Regions from separate parts of the Micromonospora sp. NPDC003197 genome, predicted to be linked through region 1. Evidence: predicted binding sites of a transcription regulator. Region 1 holds the regulator's gene; the other holds the start of a gene.

Region 1 (7,116 bases):
AAAGGAAGGGCCCCTTCTTATCGTTTTCTGCATAGGAAGGGGCCCTTCCTAACATCTCAGCCGGCCAGCATCGGGCCCAACGGCGCACCGCCGAGCACGTGGGCGTGCGCGTGCGGAACCTCTTGGCCGCCGTACTCGCCGGTGTTGAACATCAGCCGGAACCCGTCCACCAGTAGGCCCTCGTGTTCAGCCACGTTGGCAGCGGTCTCCAGCACCTCGCCGGCGAGCTTCGGATCCGCCTGGGCCAGGGTCGCCACGTCCACGTAGTGCTCCTTCGGAATCACCAGGACGTGTACCGGGGCCTTCGGGTTGATGTCACGAAAGGCGAGGGTCGTGTCGGTCTCCCGGACCACGGTCGCCGGGATCTCGCCGTTGACGATGCGACAGAACAGGCAGTCGGTCTTCATCCGTCGCATGGTATGCCGGTACGCCGCCGGACACCCGGCAGGAACTCACCCCGTCGGCGCGGTAGGTAGCGTCACCATCGGCCGAGGCGGGCGGACAGTACGGCCAGCGCGGCAACCCCGGCGGTGGAGGTACGTAGCACCTGCGCGCCGAGTCGTACCGGCACCCCGCCGGCGGCTTCCAGCGCGGCCAGCTCGGTCGGCGCGATCCCGCCCTCGGGCCCGACGACCAGCACGATGTCACCGGTCGCCGGCAGCGGCACGGTGGACAACGGGGTCGTTGCCTCCTCGTGCAGGACCAGACCGATCCCCGCCGCGCCGATCCGGCGGGCCACGGTGCTCGTCGACTCGTCCGGAGTGCCGGCGACCACCGGTAGCCAGGCGCGGCGGGCCTGTTTGGCCGCCTCTCGGACGGTTGCCACCCACTTGTCCCGGGACCGAGCACCCCGCTCGCCCCGCCACTGGGTCACCGAGCGGGCCGCCGACCAGGGCACGATCTCGTCGACCCCGACCTCGGTCATCGCCTGTACGGCCAGTTCCCCCCGGTCGCCCTTGGCGATCCCCTGTACGACGACGAGCCGAGGGTCGGCGGCGGCCACGTACTCCCGGGTGGTGATGGTCAGGTCGAGGGTGCCCCGGCCGACGGCGGTGACCACGGCGGAGGCGATGCCCCCCTGCCCGTCGGCGAGCAGCAGCTGCTCACCGACTCGGAGCCGCTGCACCGTCGCGGCGTGGTGCCCCTCCGGGCCGGCGAGGGTCGCCGTGTCACCGGCCGGCAACGCCTCGACCAAAAACAGTGGTTCGCTCACCGGGGATCAGTTGTGGCCGTTGAAGGCGTCCCGCATCCGGGAGAAGAAGCCGCCCTGCTTGCTGAGCTCGGCGACCTCCTCGCCCCGGGTCTTGGCGAACTCGCGCAACATCCGCTCCTGATCGGCGTCGAGCTTGGTGGGCGTACGCACGTCGAGGTGTACGAACAGGTCGCCGCGCCCGGTGCCGCGCAGGTGGGGTACGCCCCGAGCGCGCAGCCGCAGGGTGCTGCCGGGCTGGGTGCCGGCCTTGACGTCGACCGTCTCCTCGCTGTCCAGCGTCTTGATGGTCAGCCGGGTGCCGAGCGCCGCCGCGGTCATCGGCACGGTCACCCGGCAGTGCAGGTCGTCGCCCTTGCGAGAGTAGACGTCGTGGGGACGCTCGTGGATCTCGACGTAGAGGTCACCAGCCGTGCCGCCGCCCGGCCCCACCTCCCCCTGCTGGGCCAACCGGATCCGCATGCCGTCCTCGACCCCGGCAGGGATCTTGACGGTCAGCGACCGGCGAGTACGGACGCGGCCGTCACCGGCACAGGTGGGGCAGGGGCTCGGGATGGTCGTGCCGTGGCCCTGGCACACCGTGCACGGCCGGGCCGAGACGACCTGGCCAAGGAAGGTGCGCTGCACCGACTGCACCTCACCCCGACCACCGCAGGCGTCGCAGGTGGCCAGGTGGGTGCCGGCCGCCGTACCCGCGCCGGAGCAGGTGGTGCAGAGGATGGCGGTGTCGACGGTGATGGGCGCCTCGACCCCGAAGGCCGTCTCGTGTAGGTCGAGTTCGAGCCGGATTATGGCGTCGGAACCGGGCCGGGTCCGGGGCCGGGGCCCACGGCTCGCACCGCCGGCCGCCCCGAAGAAGGCGTCCATGATGTCCTGGAACCCGACGAACGGGCCCGCTCCGCCGGGGCCGGCACCTCCGCCGCCCGGAGCCAGGGGGTCGCCCCCCAGGTCGACGATCTGCCGCTTCTGATCGTCGGAGAGAACCTCGTAGGCGGCGTTGATTTCCTTGAACTTCTCGTGCGCCTCCGGGTCCGGATTGACGTCCGGGTGGTATTGGCGCGCGAGCTTACGGTAGGCACGCTTGATCTCGTCGTCGGAGGCGTCCCGGTTGACGCCGAGAATCCCGTAGTAGTCCTTGGCCACTGCGTTCCGTGTCCTCATGTCTGTCTCGCGTTGCCGTCCGCCGGTCGTCCCAGGTCGGTCGGAGTCGGGGTCAATGCGATTCTGTGGTCAATTCTGGGCCAACAGGTCGCCAACGTAGCGTGCCACGGCCCGCACGGTGGCGATCGTGCCGGGGTAGTCCATCCGGGTCGGGCCGAGTACGCCCAGGCCACCCACGATGGTGCTGCCCGGACCGTACCCGGTGCTGACCACCGAGGTCGAGCGTAGATTGTCGATCTCGTTCTCGTCACCGATCCGCACCCGTAGCGTGCTGCTGGGCTCGGCCTCTCCGATCAGTTTGAGCAGCACGACCTCCTCCTCGAGGGCTTCGAGGATCGGGCGTAGGGAGCCCTGGAAGTCGAGCAGGCCACCTCGGGTGAGGTTGGCCGTACCGGCCAGCGCGATCCGCTCCTCGTGCCGCTCGACGAGCGTCTCCAACAGCACGGTGGAGAGAATGGTCATGCCGCCACGCAGGTGCGGCGCCACCTCCTCGACCAGGGCCTGGACCAGCGGTGGGGTGTCGGCCAACCGACTACCCACCAGTTTCTCGTTGACCAGTCGACGCAGGTCGGTGACGTCGTCAACCGGCATCGGGGCGGGCAACTCGACCAGACGCTGCTCGACCCGTCCGGTGTCGGCGATCATGACGACCATGAGCCGGGTCGTGGAGATCGGCACCAGTTCCAGGTGCCGGACCGACGAGCGCGCCAGGCTCGGGTACTGCACGACGGCGACCTGACGGGTCAGCTGGGCGAGCAGCCGAACCGTACGGTGCACCACGTCGTCCAGATCGACCGCGCCTACCAGGAATCGTTCGATCGCCCGACGTTCGGCCGGGGTGAGCGGTTTGACCCGGGACAGCCGGTCGACGAACAGCCGGTAGCCCCGGTCGGTAGGCACCCGGCCGGCACTGGTGTGCGGCTGCCGGATGTAGCCCTCCTCCTCCAACACCGCCATGTCGTTACGTACGGTGGCTGGGGAGACCCCGAGCTGATGCCGCTCGACGAGTGCCTTGCTGCCGACCGGCTCCTGGGTCACGACGTAGTCCTCGACGATCGCCCGAAGTACGTCGAGCTTGCGGTCATCGAGACCCATCTGCACCTCCTGCCGGCTACGCCTCGTCGGCCGCCGATCCGGCGGCTTGGCACTCGACTCTAGCGAGTGCCAGTCTACGACCAAGTCCCACCGCCTCGCGATGATCACTTAGTGCTTTCTGGCCAGTTGTTCGAAAAACAGTCTGGTACCGGTCTAGTGGCCCTTGTAGCCGCCCCTTAGCGTGAGTTTCATGACAGAACCACCTCGCCCGTCCGACGGGAGCAACTCCGGAGCCCTGCCTCCGGACCCGACCGCGTCCCCCACTTCCCCCGCGTCCTACTCGATGCCGGGCGAGGCTCCCTCCCCCGGATCCACGCCACCGTCATTCGAGCCGCCGTCATCCGCACCGCCGTCGTTCGGAGCACCGTCATCCGCACCGCCGTCATCCGCGCCACCGTCGTCCGGAGCACCCGGGTACGGAGCCCCAACTGAACCGTCGCCGTACGCGTCGCCGTACCAGTCACCTGGCGACATCCCGCCGTCGGCGGACTACCCCGCTGGCGGATATCCCCCGCCCCAGGGCGGATACCCACCCCCTGCTGGCGGCTACCCGCCCCCCGGAGGCGGCTATCCGCCCGCGGGCGGTTACCCACCGCACGGCAGCCCGTACGGTGCGGCGGCTCCGGCTGGCTACGCCAACAGTGACGAGAAGACCTGGGCGCTGATCGCGCACTTCGGCGGCATCCTCGTGGGCTTCATCGCCCCGCTCGTGGCGATGCTGGCCAAGGGGAACGAGTCGCCGACCGTGCGGGCACACGCGGTCGAGGCGCTGAACTTCCAGATCACCTGGGGCATCGCCAACGTCGTCGCGGTCATCATCGCGGCCTGCAGCTTTGGCATCCTGTTCTTCCTGCCACTGATCACCTGGCTCATCTTGATCATTTTTTCGATCCTCGGCGGTGTCAAGGCCAACGAGGGCGTGCTGTACCACTACCCGATGAGCATCCGGATGGTGAAGTAGCTCCGAGACCGGCCGCGCCGGGCAGTCGACGAATCCCGTGTCGGCGGCCCGGGCACGGCCTGCCCCCGGGCGCAGGCCGGACCGGTCAGGGCAGCAGGTCGCGAACGACCGCGTCGGCGAGGAGCCGCCCGCGCAGGGTGAGCACCGCACGGCCGGCGGCGTACGCCGGTTCCTGGAGCAGCCCGTCGGCCATCGCCCGGCTCGCGGCGGCCCGGCCAGCGTCGTCGAGGGTGTCCAACGGCAGCCCGGTGGCCAGGCGCAGCCGCAGCATCACGTCCTCCATCCGCTGATCCGCCAGGGTCAGCGTCTCCCGCCCGTGTCCCGGGGACCTCCCCTCGGCGAGCCGAGCGGCGTACGTCGTCGGATGTTTGACATTCCACCAGCGCACCCCGCCGACGTGGCTGTGCGCCCCAGGGCCGAGCCCCCACCAGTCAGCGCCGGTCCAGTAGAGCAGGTTGTGTCGGCACTGGGCAGCCGGCGTACGGGCCCAGTTGGACACCTCGTACCAGGAGAAGCCGGCGGCGGTCAGCGCGGCCTCGGCGGCCAGGTAGCGGTCCGCGGCCACGTCGTCGCTCGGGTACGGCAACTCGCCCCGACGCATCCGGGCGGCCAGCCGGGTGCCGTCCTCCACGATCAGGGCGTACGCGCTGACGTGGTCGACCCCGGCGGCGGTCGCCTCGGCCAACGAGGCGGCGAAGTCCTCGGCGCTCTCCCCCGGCGTGCCGTAGATCAGGTCCAGGTTGACGTGGTCGAACCCGGCCTCGCGGGCCTCCGCGACGGCGGCCGTGGCCCGGCCGGCGGTGTGCCGGCGGTCGAGTACCGCGAGCACCCCGGCGGCGGCCGACTGCATGCCCAGCGAGATCCGGGTGTAGCCGGCCGCCCGCAGCGCCTTGAGTGACTCCGGAGTCACCGATTCGGGGTTGGCCTCGGTGGTCACCTCGACGTCGCCGGCCAGGCCCCAGGTGCGGTCGATGCCGTCCAGGATGCGGGCGAGGTCGTCGGCGGGCAGCAGGGTGGGGGTGCCACCCCCGACGAAGACGGTGTCCACCCGGGGCGGCGGCTGATCGGCCAGCACTCGACGGGCCAGGGCCAACTCGGCCAGGACCGTGTCGGCGTACCCGTCTCGACTGGCCCCGCCGCCCAACTCACTGGCGGTGTAGGTGTTGAAGTCGCAGTAGCCACACCGGCTGGCGCAGAACGGGACATGGACATAGACCCCGAAACCACGCGCGCCGACCTGGGCGAGCGCGGTGGACGGCAGCATCCCGTCGCCGGGTACGGGTTCACCTTCTGGGAGCACAGCGGGCATGCCACTAGTGTGCGCCGCATGACCGCAGAGCTGACCACTGAGCCCGACCCACTGGTCCGGGTATCGACCGCGCATGGCGTGACCACGCTCACGCTGGACAGCCCGCGCAACCGCAACGCGCTCTCCACCACGCTGATGACCCAACTGCTCGCCGCGCTGGCCACGGCCGTCGCGGACGACACCGTCCGTACGGTGGTGCTCTCCCACACCGGGCCGGTGTTCTGCTCCGGCGCCGATCTGAAGGAGACCGCGGCGGCGTTCGACAGCGGCACCGTTCCGGCCGCCATGCTCGGCGACGTACTGACCGCCATCTGGGAGTGCCCGAAGCCGGTGGTGGCCCGGGTGGCCGGCCCGGCCCGGGCCGGCGGCCTGGGGCTGATCGCGGCGGCCGACATCGCGGTCTGTGCCACCGAGGCGACCTTCGCCTTCACCGAGGTGCGCATCGGGGTGATCCCGGCGGTCATCTCGGCCACCGTGCTGCCCCGGCTGCACCCACGCGCCGCTGCCGAGCTGTACCTGACCGGTGAGGTCTTCGACGGCCGGCGGGCCGAACGGATCGGGCTGGTGACGGTCGCGACGCCGGCCGAAGAGTTGGACGCGACCGTGGCCGCCTACTGCGCCGCGCTGGTCCGGGGAGCACCGGGGGCGCTGGCCGGCGCGAAGGAGCTGCTGCGTCGCCCCACCCCCACCGACTTCCAGACCGACGTGGCCGACCTGACCGACCGGTCCACCCGATTCTTCCGCTCGGCGGAGGGACGGGAAGGAATTCTCGCCCTCCGTGAGAAACGGCCCGCCCGCTGGGTACCAAAGACCTAAGTGGACACAGCAGCGGGCCGGTTTGCCCACCGACAGTTCCGCGCCGACCAGCCGATCGGTGCGGACGGTACGACCAGGTGCTCGGCAACCCGGTCGGTGGCGGCTGGACGCACGTACGATTGCACGCAGTCGAGCAGGGGGTGCCGGTGCGAATTCGGGCAGTGGTGATTGGGGCCGTAGTGCTCGTGCTGATCGTCGGGATTGGCGCATATGTCAGCCTCGGCCCACTCCGGCACCAACTTCCACTACCGTCCCTGATCCAGCGTTGCACGGTGCAGGCTGATGGTCGGGTCCACCTCAACCCGGAACAGATGGCCAACGCGGCCACGATCGCGGCGATCGGGATTCGCCGCAAGATGCCGGAGCAGGCGGTCGTGGTGGCACTCGCCACCGCGTTCCAGGAGTCCGGGTTGGAAAACCTGGCCGGCGGCGACCGGGATTCGATCGGGCTCTTCCAACAGCGTCCGAGCCAGGGCTGGGGTACACCCGAGCAGATCGGTGACCCCCGCTACGCGGCGACCCGCTTCTACACCGCGCTGAAGAAGGTGAAGGGCTGGGAGCGGA
Region 2 (7,116 bases), on a different contig from region 1:
CACCAGCGGGCAGGCGTTCCTCATGGCCTTCCAGGCCGGTGGGGCGCACGCCCTGGACCGGGCACTCGAAGCGCTCGCCTACGCCTACGCCGAGATGACCCGGCACCCGGCGACCGCCGAGTGGGAGAAGCCAGCCGGCAAAGGCGACCCGTTGCGGATGACCAAGACCTTCCACGTCGTACCCCGGGGGGTGGCGCTGGTGGTCGGCTGCAACACCTTCCCGACCTGGAACTCGTACCCGGGCCTCTTCGCCTCGCTGGCCACCGGCAACCCGGTGATCGTCAAGCCGCACCCACGGGCCGTACTGCCGCTGGCGATCACCGTCCGCTACGCCCGGGAGGTGCTTGCCGAGGCCGGGTTCGACCCCAACCTGGTGCTGCTCGCCACCGAGGCGCCCGGCGAAGGGCTCGCCTCCACGCTGGCCGTACGCCCCGAAGTCAAGATCGTCGACTTTACCGGCTCCACCGAGTACGGCGACTGGCTCGAAGCCAACGCCCGGCAGGCGGTCGTCTACACCGAGAAGGCCGGCGTCAACACCATCGTCATCGACTCCACCGACGACTTCGTCGGCATGTGCCGCAACATCGGCTTCTCGCTGACCCTCTATAGCGGACAAATGTGCACCACCCCGCAGAACATTCTTATTCCGGCCGGTGGCATCAGCACCGACCAGGGACACAAGAGCTTCGACGAGGTTGCGGCCGGCATCGCCGGGGTGGTCGGCAAACTGACCGGTGACCCGGCCCGTGCCGTGGAGATGACCGGCGCGATCGTCAACGACGGCGTACTCGCCCGGCTGGACGAGGTGGCCGGGCTCGGCGAGGCGGTCCTGGCGTCCCGGACGATCGAGCACCCGACCTACCCGGGGGCAGTGGTCCGTACGCCGACGATCGTGAAGCTCGGCGCGGACGCCGCCCAGACCTATGGTCGGGAGTGGTTCGGACCCATCTCGTTCGTGATCGCCACCGACTCCACCGAGCACAGCCTGCGGATCTTCCGGGACACCGTCGGCGAGCGGGGCGCGTTGACCGCAGCCGTCTACGCCACCGACGAGAAGGTGCTGGACGCCGTCGAGGCGGCGGCGGTGGACACCGGCGTGCACCTGTCCTGCAACCTGCTCGGGGGTGTCTTCGTCAACCAGTCGGCAGCCTTCTCCGACTTCCATGCCAGCGGTGCCAACCCGGCAGCGAACGCCGCCCTGACCGACGGTGCGTACGTGGCCAGCCGGTTCCGCGTCGTACAGTCCCGCCGCCACACCGCCTGATGTTAGGAAGGGCCCCTTCCTATCGCTTTTTGTATAGGAAGGGGCCCTTCCTAACATCTGCCCAAGGCGGGGCGGGGCCGTCAGGCGCTCGCCGTACGGGCGGACCGGTCGTCGCTGCTCGACTGTGGCGTCGAGTCGTGCACCATCCGGAGTGCGCCCGGTCGACGCCCGGTGAGACGGTCGAGTGCGGCGGATGTGGCGTCGTCGGCGGGGAGGTAGACGACCAGTTGCTGGCCATCGGCGCCAGGTAGGTCGAGGCTCTCGTAAGCCAGTCGCAACTCGCCCACCTCGGGATGGATCAGACGGTCGACGCCGGTACGAGCGGGCACGACGGGCGGGCCAGCGAGCCGTTCGGCGAACGGCATTCCAGCGACGACGGTCAGCTCCTGGGTGAGCGCCGTGACGTGTGGGGCGGTTTGGTACGCGCCGATCCTGAGGACGGCGACCTGCTGGTCGGCGACACGGTCCCAGTCGGGATAGACGGACCGAGCCCGAGTGTCGGTGAACACGAACCGGGCGAGACTGGGGGACCGGGCATCCAGGAGCCCGATCGGGCCGACGATCCGTTCGTAACCCGTCGTGAAGGCGAGTACCTCGGTCAGATAATTGATCACGAACGCCGGGTGGGGTTCGAATCGGTCAAGCATCGCCTGCACAGTGGGTCGCACCGAACGGACGGGCGGTTGTGCGCCGCGACAGGCGGCACCGCCAGCAGCCTTCACGAGTTGGTGAAGGTAGAGGCGCTCGTCGGCGGAGAGGCGCAACGCGTCGGCAAGCGTGATGATCACGTGGGGTGACGGGTTGCGGTCACGCCCCTGTTCAAGCCGGGTGAGGTATTCGACGCTGACGTTGGCGAGGGTCGCCAATTCGGACCGGCGCAAGCCCGGCGTACGGCGACGGGCACCGCCCGGCAGGCCGACCTCGGCGGGGGTGACGGCTTCGCGGCGAGCACGCAGGAACGCGCCGAGATCGTTGTCGCTCACCGTTGGAGGCTATCGGCCCCTGCCGGGGCGGAGGGTAGCCCTGTCAGGGCCTGTCTCCGGCCGGCCTTCTTCGTCAGCTGTCGACCCGGCATGTTCTGAAGCGTCATCGACATTCAGCACAGCCAGTCAGGGAGTACGACGATGTCCAGCAGCAATCTCAAGCTCGCGGTGATCCTCGCCAGCGTCCGGCAGGGGCGGTTCGGGCCAGTGGTCGCGCAGTGGTTCGCCGATGAGGCGGAGCAGCATGGTCGGTTCAGCCTTGATCTCATCGACCTGGCGGAGATCCAGCTGCCTGCCGCGCTTCCAGCGAATCCGGCTGTGCTGCGGCAGATCGAGGGTCGGTCGGCCGAGCTGGTGGCCCTCGCCGAACGGCTCGACACGGCGGACGCGTTCGTCGTGGTGACCCCGGAGTACAACCACAGCTTTCCCGCGTCGATCAAGCACCTCATCGATTGGCACTTCGACCAGTGGCAGGCCAAGCCGGTCGGTTTCGTGTCGTACGGCGGAGTAAGCGGGGGTCTGCGGGCGGTCGAACAGCTCCGGTTGGTATTTGCGGAGATGCATGCTGTCACCACGCGGGACAGTGTGAGCTTTCCGAACTTCTGGGAAGTCTTCGAGGCTGATGGTCGCCTCAAGGAGCCCGACGCACCTAACGGCGCGGCCAAGGTGCTGCTCGACCAGTTGGCCTGGTGGGGTGGTGCCCTCCATGATGCTCGGCGGAACACCCCGTACGCCGCCTGAGGTCAACCGGTAGACGAACGCTGAGCGGTGGGGCCGGCGCTAGGCGGTACGGCGCATCTGGAGTTCGGTGAGTGTCGGCAACGTCGGGTGTGGGACGCGTACCCCGGTATCGAGGAAGCCCAGCCGTTCATAGGCTCGCGTCGCCCGGTCGTTGCCGACCACGACCTCCAGCATCAGCTCCGGCCGCCCGGCCGCCCGGGACCAGGCCGCCACATCCTCGATCAATTCGGCGAGCAGCCCTCGGCCCCGCCAGTCCGGGCTCAGATAGACGCCGAAGATTATGGTCAGCCCGGGATCGTCGGGCGCCGGGAAGCCGCCCGCGTGTCCCACGAGGCGACTGTTGCGCCCCACGGCACGGCCGTTGCGTTCGACAATGCGGCTGTTGTGCTCCGCGATCGACCGGACGGATCCCCGGGCGGTCGAGTCGTCGGCGATCCGGGCGGCGAACTCGTTGTGCGGGCGCGCCGCCGCCTCCGCCAGGGTCTCCAGGAAGGCGAGCGGCGAGTCAGCGAGCATCTCCAGCCGCAGCGCCCGCATCCGGGCCGCGTCGGCTGGCCGGATGCGGCGTACGACGATGTTGCCGTCGGCCGGTTGCCTACGGCGGCGGGTCGGGTCAGCGGTGCTGTCGACCAGGTGGCCCCGACGGCGGGGCGGGCCGGCCGGCGCGGCGGCGGGCTCCGGATCGGCAGCCCATGTGCGTGTCATGAGGCATGCCTACCGGGGCCCACGATGGCCGGCAACCTGATTCGGTAACGCCACTTGGGCCACTCCCTACTTACAGAGACAAGCGCCAATAGGTGAGCGTGTTTTCTCAGGTAAACCGGGTGGGTGTGGGTGGTGTGGCTGGCCCCATCGGAGAAGCGGGTGCGGACGGTTTTATCGGGTGGCTCGTCATGTCCGATTTGGGGTAGTGCGGAGCTGAGAGGGCTGGTGTACCGTGCGATTTCGACCGCTGATTCGACAGGCCGGACAGGCGTGTCGAAACTGGCGGTCCCGGCAGGCGTACGCCGTGGTCGGGGGTTGTCGTTGACCCGGCACCAATCGAAGTGAGGAAGTGCACCGTGGCACAGGGCACCGTCAAGTGGTTCAACAGCGAAAAGGGCTACGGCTTCATCGCGGTCGACGGCGGGCAGGACGTCTTCGTCCACTTCTCCGCGATCCAGATGGACGGTTACAAGGCATTGGATGACGGGCAGCGGGTCGAGTTCGAGATTGCCCAGGGCGAGAAGGGCCCGCAGGCCGAGAAGGTACGCGTCATCGCCTGATCGGTTGACCACCGCTTCTCATGTCTGATCCGGCAGGACCGTGGCCTGTTCAGGTCACGGTCACTGAGGATAGGGGTGGCGGAGTTGTATCCGGAATGGGGCGGCCAGACTGACCCCGACGACCCTTTGGTGGCGCCAGTCGGGGCCGGGCTCAATGGTTGGATCAGTCGGGTAGTGGGATCCGTCAGACGAAGCCGGTCAATTCTTTTACCGATCATGCTCGCTACGCAGGTCGGGCCGGCGCTGGTGATCGATCTTCTGACGCTTGGCGGAGCCGGCCCATCCGATACGCCGGGTGTAACCGATGGCGGGCCTTGCCCGGGCCCTGAGCATGGCCGCCCTGGTCGTCCTCTTCGAGCGAACCAATCCGATTGCGCGCTCGATGCACATGTTCCATGCCGACCCGGGCGCGATGCTGACCCGGCTGTTTCTCGTCTTCGCTACCTACTTCGGTGGCTTCTTCGTCATCGACTTGGCCCAGAGCGCGACTGAGTTGATCTTCGGGGTCGACCAGTTCGGGGCTGCCGCCCTCAGCAGCATCGTCTGGAATCTGTTGAGCCTGCCCATCTACTTGGTGCTGCTGGTCGCTCTGCTGGTCACCTAGGCCGAGCAGCGCGGCCACGAGTCGCAGGTGACTACTGCCCGACTGGCTCAGGAACTCGGGTGATCCTCGGCCGACTCTTCGTTGGCCTTCGGCTGATTCGACGTACGGGACCGAGTCCGAACCACGGACGGGACGCCCCGACGCGCTTGCACTCGGTAGGGGAGAGTGCTAAAAACAGGGTGTTGGCACTCGCACCCCGCGAGTGCCAAAGGTCGGGGCGGTAGGGCCACGGTCGCGCAACCGATGGAGACGGATGTGCGGCACATGGCCGGTCGTCGCGGGCTGTCCGCCCGGCCGGCGGACGTCATTGTCGCCAGGTAGTGGCGTCCGAAGGTGCGTAACCAGGCGGCCCACCCGTAGCCCAACCGGGATCGGGTGGCCGTGAGTGTCCAGGAGGACAACGCCGTATGGCCAAGATGATCGCGTTCGACGAGGAGGCCCGTCGGGGCCTCGAGCGGGGCATGAACACCCTCGCTGACGCCGTAAAGGTGACGCTGGGCCCCAAGGGCCGCAACGTCGTGCTCGAGAAGAAGTGGGGCGCCCCCACCATCACCAACGATGGTGTGAGCATCGCCAAGGAGATCGAGCTCGAGGACCCGTACGAGAAGATCGGCGCTGAGCTGGTCAAGGAGGTCGCCAAGAAGACCGACGACGTGGCCGGTGACGGCACGACGACGGCGACCGTCCTGGCCCAGGCGCTGGTCCGCGAGGGCCTGCGCAACGTCGCGGCCGGTGCGAACCCGATGGCCCTGAAGCGGGGCATCGAGGCCGCCGTCGGTGCCGTGGCGGAGGAGCTGGCCAAGCTCGCCAAGGACGTCGAGACCAAGGAGCAGATCGCCTCCACCGCGTCGATCTCCGCCGGTGACACCACCGTTGGTGAGATCATCGCCGAGGCGATGGACAAGGTCGGCAAGGAAGGCGTCATCACCGTCGAGGAGAGCAACACCTTCGGGCTGGAGCTTGAGCTCACCGAGGGCATGCGCTTCGACAAGGGGTACGTCTCGGCGTACTTCATGACCGACCCGGAGCGGATGGAAGCGGTCTTCGACGACCCGTACATCCTGATCGCCAACAGCAAGATCTCCGCGGTCAAGGACCTGCTGCCGATCCTCGAGAAGGTCATGCAGGGCGGCAAGCCGCTGGTGATCCTCGCCGAGGACGTCGAGGGCGAGGCCCTGGCCACCCTGATCGTCAACAAGGTGCGGGGCACCTTCAAGTCCGTCGCCGTCAAGGCCCCGGGCTTCGGCGACCGCCGCAAGGCCATGCTGGGTGACATCGCCATCCTCACCGGTGGCCAGGTCATCAGCGAGGAGATCGGCCTCAAGCTGGACGCCGCCAACCTGGACCTGCTGGGCCAGGCGCGCAAGGTCGTCATCACCAAGGACGAGACCACCATCGTCGACGGTGCCGGTGACGCCGACCAGATCCAGGGTCGGGTCAACCAGATCCGGGCCGAGATCGAGAAGAGCGACTCCGACTACGACCGCGAGAAGCTGCAGGAGCGGCTGGCCAAGCTGGCCGGCGGCGTTGCGGTCATCAAGGTCGGCGCGGCCACCGAGGTCGAGCTGAAGGAGCGCAAGCACCGCATCGAGGACGCCGTGCGTAACGCCAAGGCGGCCGTCGAAGAGGGCATCGTCCCCGGTGGTGGCGTCGCGCTGGTGCAGGCCGGCAAGACCGCCTTCGACAAGCTGGACCTCGCCGGTGACGAGGCGACCGGTGCGCAGATCGTCAAGATCGCGCTGGACGCCCCGCTGCGGCAGATCGCCGTCAACGCCGGCCTCGAGGGTGGCGTCGTGGTGGAGCGGGTCCGCAACCTGGACGCCGGCCACGGCCTCAACGCCGCCAACGGTGAGTACGTCGACCTGCTCAAGGCCGGCATCATCGACCCGGCCAAGGTGACCCGTTCGGCGCTGCAGAACGCGTCGTCGATCGCGGCCCTGTTCCTGACCACCGAGGCTGTGGTGGCGGACAAGCCGGAGAAGACCCCGGCTGCCCCGGCCGCGCCGGGTGGCGGGGAGATGGACTTCTGAGTTCAGAGTCCATCACGTAGGACAAAGAAGGGGCGGGCCGCGCGAGCGGTCCGCCCCTTCGTCATGCCGTCGTCGGTTCGACCGACTGCGCTACGTCGCCCGTACCGTGCCGTTCGAGGCGATCACGCTGCTGTCACGTCGGAAGTGGCCGTTGGTTCCGCCGCTTCTCGGCCCGGGTGAACGGTTGCCGGATCTGAATGGGCGCGTCGACCAATTCGACCGGCTCGTC

What was found. The regulator HrcA, encoded in region 1, represses chaperone genes, less so after heat shock. The targets are predictions, from matches to a motif close to GGTTNGCACNCTCNNNNNGAGNGTGCNAACC.
Region 2: groL (chaperonin GroEL) is a predicted target of HrcA. The motif match lies at 5,038-5,068, and genes of this name have one in related genera.

Annotation. Positions count from the first base shown of each region.
Region 1 is NZ_JBSFTE010000014.1:50,594-57,709, reverse strand. It holds gene ACWDV4_RS17420 (histidine triad nucleotide-binding protein) at 57-407, opposite strand; gene ACWDV4_RS17415 (16S rRNA (uracil(1498)-N(3))-methyltransferase) at 479-1,213, opposite strand; gene dnaJ (molecular chaperone DnaJ) at 1,220-2,353, opposite strand; gene hrcA (heat-inducible transcriptional repressor HrcA) at 2,441-3,466, opposite strand; gene ACWDV4_RS17400 (DUF4870 domain-containing protein) at 3,657-4,427, shown strand; gene hemW (radical SAM family heme chaperone HemW) at 4,513-5,736, opposite strand; gene ACWDV4_RS17390 (enoyl-CoA hydratase family protein) at 5,755-6,552, shown strand; gene ACWDV4_RS17385 (hypothetical protein) at 6,693-7,116, shown strand, end outside.
Region 2 is NZ_JBSFTE010000043.1:20,641-27,756, forward strand. It holds gene paaN (phenylacetic acid degradation protein PaaN) at 1-1,264, shown strand, start outside; gene ACWDV4_RS29745 (helix-turn-helix domain-containing protein) at 1,345-2,247, opposite strand; gene ACWDV4_RS29750 (NADPH-dependent FMN reductase) at 2,389-2,988, shown strand; gene ACWDV4_RS29755 (N-acetyltransferase family protein) at 3,028-3,693, opposite strand; gene ACWDV4_RS29760 (cold-shock protein) at 4,050-4,253, shown strand; gene ACWDV4_RS29765 (hypothetical protein) at 4,558-4,857, shown strand; gene groL (chaperonin GroEL) at 5,265-6,887, shown strand; gene ACWDV4_RS29775 (hypothetical protein) at 7,021-7,116, opposite strand, start outside.